Regions from separate parts of the Microbacterium sp. JZ31 genome, predicted to be linked through region 2. Evidence: predicted binding sites of a transcription regulator. Region 2 holds the regulator's gene; each other region holds the start of a gene.
The links. Region 2 encodes LexA, which represses DNA repair genes until DNA is damaged. Its sites were predicted from a motif close to TCGAACANNTGTTCGA; they were not measured.
Positions count from the first base shown of each region.

Region 1: a site for LexA is predicted at 982-997, ahead of BJP60_RS01975 (HNH endonuclease signature motif containing protein). Genes of this name have one in related genera too.
Region 3: a site for LexA is predicted at 859-874, ahead of BJP60_RS01665 (Rv2578c family radical SAM protein). Genes of this name have one in related genera too.

Region 1 is NZ_CP017661.1:415,502-417,700, reverse strand. It holds gene serS (serine--tRNA ligase) at 1-843, opposite strand, end outside; gene BJP60_RS01975 (HNH endonuclease signature motif containing protein) at 1,008-2,199, shown strand, end outside.
Region 2 is NZ_CP017661.1:2,185,523-2,187,721, reverse strand. It holds gene BJP60_RS10510 (prolyl oligopeptidase family serine peptidase) at 1-748, opposite strand, end outside; gene lexA (transcriptional repressor LexA) at 800-1,504, opposite strand; gene BJP60_RS10500 (LysM peptidoglycan-binding domain-containing protein) at 1,774-2,139, shown strand.
Region 3 is NZ_CP017661.1:346,488-348,686, forward strand. It holds gene BJP60_RS01665 (Rv2578c family radical SAM protein) at 1-850, opposite strand, end outside; gene BJP60_RS01670 (ABC transporter substrate-binding protein) at 1,040-2,047, shown strand; gene BJP60_RS01675 (sugar ABC transporter ATP-binding protein) at 2,111-2,199, shown strand, end outside.

The DNA.
Region 1 (2,199 bases), 1.4 Mb from region 2:
CTCGAGCTTGTTGAACTGGTGCACGCGGATGATGCCACGGGTGTCCTTGCCGTACGAGCCGGCCTCGCGGCGGTAGCACGTCGACCAGCCGGCATAGCGGAGCGGACCGTTCTGGAGGTCGACGATCTCGTCCTTGTGGTAGCCGGCGAGTGCGACCTCGCTGGTGCCGACGAGGTAGAGGTCGTCGGCCTCGAGGCGGTAGATCTCGTCGGCGTGCGCGCCGAGGAAGCCCGTGCCCGACATGATGTCGGGGCGCACGAGCGTCGGCGTGATCATGGGCGTGAAGCCGGCCTCGAGCGCCTTGTTCAGCGCGTAGTTCATGAGGGCGATCTCGAGGCGCGCGCCCACGCCCTTCAGGAAGTAGAACCGCGCGCCCGACACCTTCGCCCCGCGCTCCATGTCGATCGCGCCGAGCTTCTCGCCGAGCGCCAGGTGGTCGAGGGGCTCGAACGCGAAGGCCGGCCGGTCGCCGACCTCGCGCAGCACGACGAAGTCGTCCTCGCCACCCTCCGGCACACCGTCGAGCACCACGTTCTCGATCGACGCCATGGCTGCGGTGAACGCCTCCTCGGCCGCTGTCACGGCCTGCTGCGCCTCCTTCACGCGCCCCGCCAGATCCTTCGCCTGCGCCACGAGCGCGGGCTTCTCCTCCTTCGGAGCCGCCGCGACCGTCTTGCCGAACGCGTTCTGCTCGGCGCGCAGCTCCTCGAACGCCGTGATGGCGCTCCGGCGGACCTTCTCGGCATCGACCGCCGCCGACACCGTCTCGGGCGAGTGCCCGCGCGCCACCTGCGAGCGGATCACGAGGTCGGGGTTGTCGCGGAGCAGCACGGGATCGATCACCCCGCCAGTCTAGGACTCGCGACCGAGGGCCCTCGGAGCGGGCGTACAAGCGCACTTCCCCGCCCGCTGGTTGAGCGACCGCAGCGAGTCGACACCGCTGGATCGAACCGGATGAGGTGCCCCGAGCCCTTCCCTTATTCGAACATTCGTACTACACTGGGTCCATGGCAGGCACCCCGTTCGAGGGCCGCTGGGATCTCACCGACACCCAGCGCGAACAGGTGCGCACCATCAAGGAGGCGTTCGCCAGCCTCGCGAAGATGAAGGCCGGCGTCGCGGCCATCGAGGCGTCTCTGCACGCGCAGGCGATCGCGTACGACGTACTCACGGCCATCCCCGGCGCTCCGTCGAAGTACCAGGTGCCCATCCGCGCCATGGCCGCGGACCTCGCCACGGTCGAGCGCGTGTCCGACACCACCGTGCGCAGCAGGATGGACGACGCCGCCCTGATGATCCAGCACTTCCCGTCGACGTTCACCGCACTCGCGCGGGCGGAGATCTCCGCCGCGCACGCGAGCGCGATCTGCGACGAGGGCGCGCGCCTCGGCGACGACGCGACACGCGTCCGGTACGAGCAGATCGCGCTGCAGTTCACGGACACGACTCCGGCGAAGCTGCGGCCGATCTGCCAGGCGATCGCCGAGCGGCTCGAGCCCCGTACGATCGCCGAGCGCCACGAGGAGGCGAACGCGCGTCGCGGGCTGTGGATCACGCCCGACAGCGACGGCATGGCCGACGTCGTCCTGCGCATCGACGCGGCTCTCGCCGCGGGCATCGGTGATCGCACGATGGCCATCGCACGCACCGTGAAGGCGGGATCGCCGCCCGAGGAAGAGGATCCACGCACGCTCGCGCAGGTGCAGGCCGACGTCGCCACCGACCTGCTGCTGACCGGCGCCCCGACCGCGCACGGCGAGGGCCTCGACGGCATCCGCGCCAGCGTGCAGATCACCATCCCGGCCGAGGTCATCACGGGTGGCGACGACAAGGCGGCTCACGTGACGGGCGTCGGCGCGGTCCCACCGGCGACCGCCCGCCGCCTGGCGGGCAAGGCGCACACCTGGGCCCGGCTTTTCCTCGATGCGAAGACGGGAGTCCCGACCGCGGTCGACTGCTACGTGCCATCCGCCGACCAGCGCCGGTTCCTCATCGCACGCGACGAGACGTGCCGCTTCCCCGGCTGCCGGCGTTCGGTCCGCCGCTGCGACATCGACCACACGACGCCCTACTCCGAGGGCGGCGCCACCGACGTCGACAACCTCGGCGCGCTGTGTCGCGCGCACCACGTGCTCAAGCATCACTCCGGCTGGCGCGCCCGCAACCTCGGTGCCGGCGTCTTCGAATGGATCACGCCCA
Region 2 (2,199 bases):
CGCCCGCCGGATCGGCGCTGAACAGCAGCTCGTCGTCGCCCGTCCACTCCGGCTGCAGGGCCGCGACCGGGCCGTCGGCGGTTCGTCCACCGGCGACAAGCGCGTGCTCGGCCACGGTCCCGTCGGGTCCGATCCGGCCGACCCGCAGCTCTGCCGCATCCCACGGCATGTCGGGGTGGTTCCACGCGATCCATGCCAGGCGGTCGCCGCGCGGGGCGGGATAGGCGAGGAAGTCCGATCCGGCCACGACGCTGACGAGCGCGGACGGGTCCTCGGCGGCGGAGCCGTCGAGCGGGATGACCACGATGTCGCGCGTCGGCACGCGCGCCTCGCCGTGCGTCTCGCGCACCGCCCACAAGCGGCCCTCCGCCCATGTCAGGTCGCCGAACGCCATCCCCAGCCCGCCGGGCGTGAGCGGCTCGGGTGCGCCGCCCGGCGACACCCGGTGCACGCGCTGATCCGCGCCCTCGACGAACAGCAGCAGGCCGTCGTCGGTCGCGGTCCACGCACCGCCGCCGTACTCGTGCACGCGCGACCGCGCGCTCCACGGCGCGGGCAGCAGCGTCTCCACTCCGTCGCCGCCCTGCCGCAGGATCGCGGTGCGCCCCTTCTCGGCGGGGACGCTCTCGCTCCACCAGATCTGCGCATCCGGCCCGACGAAGCGCGCCCCGTCGAGTCGGGGCGATCCGCCCGCGATGTCGGACGCCGAGATCGGCGACGGCCAGGATCCGTACGGGAGCGTCGGCATGACACCCACGCTATCGCCGAGCTCGCTGAGGGGCGGGCGAGCCGTCGAGGATCAGACCGCGCGCATCACCGCGACGACCTTGCCGAGCACGACCGACTCGTCGCCGAGGATCGGCTCGAACGCGGAGTTCCGCGGCAGCAGCCACGTGTGACCGTCGCGCTGGCGGAAAACCTTCACGGTCGCCTCGCCGTCGAGCATCGCCGCGACGATGTCGCCGTTCTCGGCGGTGTTCTGCACCCGCACGACGACCCAGTCGCCGTCGCAGATCGCGGCGTCGATCATCGATTCGCCGCTGACCTTGAGCATGAACAGCTCGCCCTTGCCCACGAGCTGGCGGGGGAGCGGGAAGATCTCCTCCACCTGCTGGTCGGCGGTGATCGGCATGCCCGCCGCGATCCGCCCGACGAGCGGCACCATGGCGGCGTCGCCCACCGAGGGCACGCCCGCGTCGAGGTTCTCGCCCGACTGACCGGGGAGGTCGATCAGCACCTCCATGGCCCGGGTCTTGCCCGGGTCACGGCGCAGGTAGCCGCTCAGCTCGAGCTGGCCGAGCTGGTGCGTGACGCTCGACAGCGACTTCAGCCCCACGGCGTCGCCGATCTCCCGCATGGTGGGCGGGTATCCCTTCGACTGGATCGAGCGCTGGATCACCTCGAGGATCGCGAGCTGCTTGTCGCTGAGGCTCTTGCGCCGACGCGTGCGGCGCTTCTCCTCGCCGTCCGCTGCGAGCTCCAAGGCGGGCGTGGCGGGCGTCATGGCGGCGCTCATCTGACCGGCTCCTTCTCCTCCGACGGTGAATGTCGGTGGCCCGTGGTGGGGTGTCTTACGTCATCGAAACCGTATCCGAACGGCGTCGCGATTCGGAAGATCCGTTCGAGCGTGTCGCGGATCCATTCGGATCGGTTTTCGAAGAAGCCGTTGACACATTCGAAGATTCGAAGATAGATTCGGTACAGAGCTTCGCATCCAGCCTCCCGGCCGAGGTGCCGGATGCGAAGCCTCTCCGATCGAAGAAGGAGCACCCGATGAGCACGATCCGCAGCACCGCCGCCCAGGCCCCCGCACGCGCCATCGCGCCGGCCACGCGCCTGCGGCTGACGCGCCGTGGTCGCCGCGTGCTCGCATCTCTCGCCGCCGCCCCGGTCGCCGCGGGCCTCGCGCTCGCGATCGTGAACGGCGGCGGCGCGCTCGCCTCGCGCGACGCGGGCGCGCCCGCGGGCACCTTCGACACCGTGACCGTGATGCCCGGCGAGTCGCTCTGGTCGATCGCCGAGGACGTCGCGCCCACGGCGGACCCGCGCGACGTGGTCGACGCGATCGTCGCGCTCAACCAGCTGCCGTCCTCCTCGGTCGCGGCCGGCGAGCGCCTGTCGATCCCCGTCTTCGACTGAGCCTCGACGCCGCAGTCCAGACGCCCGACGTCCGGGCCCGGGATGGGGCCTCTAGCATTG
Region 3 (2,199 bases), 1.4 Mb from region 2:
GATACACCGGCAGCAGCTCGGGATGCTCGCGCGCCAGCCACTGCATGAACCACGGCTTGACCCCCGGACGCAGGTGCAGAGCACCGTGCACGACCCGCGCCGCGCCGGCGGCCCTGACCCGCGCGAGCGCCGCGTCCAGCGCCTCGGGCGAGTCGGTGAGGTGGGGCAGGATCGGCATCATGAACACCGAGACCGGGAACCCGGCGTCTGCCGCGGCCTTCACGGTGTCGAGGCGGGCCTGCGCGGTCGGCGTCCCGGGCTCGATCGCCTGCTGCAGCTCGTCGTCGTAGACGGCGATCGACATCGCGATCGAGATCGGCACCTGATCGTGCAGCCGGGTCAGCAGCGGCAGGTCGCGGCGCAGCAGCGATCCCTTCGTCAGGATCGAGAACGGCGTTCCCGACTCCGCGAGAGCGGTCGCGATGCCGGGCATCAGCTTGTAACGGCCCTCGGCCCGCTGATACGGGTCGGTGTTCGTGCCGAGCGCCACGTGCTCGCGGTTCCAGCTCGGCCGCGCGAGCTCGCGCCGCAGCACCTCGTCGACGTTGACCTTCACGACGATCTGCGAGTCGAAGTCCTTGCCGGCGTCGAGGTCGAGGTACTCGTGCGTCCCGCGGGCGAAGCAGTAGACGCACGCATGCGTGCATCCCCGGTAGGGATTGATCGTCCAGTCGAACGGCATGCTGCTCGAGCGCGGCACGTGGTTGAGGGCCGACTTCGCCGCGACCTCGTGGAACGTGACGCCCGCGAACTCGGGCGTCGTCACGCTGCGCACGAGGCCGTCGAGCACCTCCATGCCGGGCAGCGCGTTCGCGTCCGCCATTCCCAGTTCCTGTCCCTGCCACCGCATGCGATCAGTCGAACAAAACTACGAAGCGATGTCAAGAAGGTTCGAAGAGAAATCCGGCAGGCATCGATCCGCGACCGCTCTTTCGCCTGCATTCTGTGAGCGCTAACATCTCGACACGAGATCGCTCCCACGATCCCGCCCCGTGCACCGCCCGAGCAACGCCGCCCGGGTTTCTCAAGGAGGAGAAACATGGCACGTCATCACCACATCATCCGCACGGCGCTCGCGATCGCGGGTGCCGCCTCGCTCGTCGCGCTCGCCGCCTGCAGCTCGGCGCCCCCCGCAGAACCCGGCGCGAGCGGCGAACCGGCCGCAGGGGGCGGCGAGACGATCACGGTCGGCTTCTCGCAGGTCGGCGCGGAGTCGGGTTGGCGCGCGGCCAACACGAAGTCCATCCAGGACACGCTCACGACCGAGAACGGGTTCGAGCTGAGCTTCTCGGACGCTCAGCAGAAGCAGGAGAACCAGATCTCCGCGATCCGCAATTACATCGCGCAGGGAGTGGACGTGATCGCGTTCTCGCCCGTCGTCGAGACCGGATGGGATGCCGTCCTGCAGGAGGCGAAGTCGGCGGGCATCCCGGTCGTGCTCACCGACCGCGCCGTCGACACGACGGTCGAGGACGCATACGTGTCGTTCATCGGATCGGACTTCATTCTCGAGGGCGAGATGGCCGGTGAGTGGGCCGCCGAGCAGTACGACGGCGAGGGCTACAAGGTCGTGGAGCTGCAGGGCACGACCGGATCCGCTCCCGCGATCGACCGCAAGGAGGGCTTCGCGGCCGCGATCGACGGCACCGACCTGGAGATCATCGACTCGCAGACCGGCGACTTCACGCGCGACGGCGGCAAGAAGGTCATGGAGGGCTTCCTGACCGCGCACGACGACATCGACCTGGTGTTCGCGCACAACGATGACATGGGTCTGGGCGCGATCGAGGCGATCGAGGCCGCCGGCAAGGTGCCGGGCGAGGACATCAAGATCATCACGATCGACGCGGTCAAGGACGGCATGCAGGCCCTCGCCGACGGCAAGATCAACTACATCGTCGAGTGCAACCCGCTGCTGGGCCCCGACCTCGCCGACGTCATCAAGAAGGTGGTCGCGGGCGAGGAGGTCGAGGAGCGCATCGTCGTGAAGGACGAGGCGTTCGACCAGGAGGCCGCGAAGGCGGCCCTTCCGGACCGCCAGTACTGAGTTCACCCGTTCGGGCGGGTCGGTGCCCCCGCGGCCCGCCCGAACGCCGACGAAGGCGCTCGCATGACACACAGCACAGCAGCACCCGTCGTGGAACTCACCGGCATCACGGTCGAGTTTCCGCCGGTCACCGTTCTGAACGGCGTGGACTT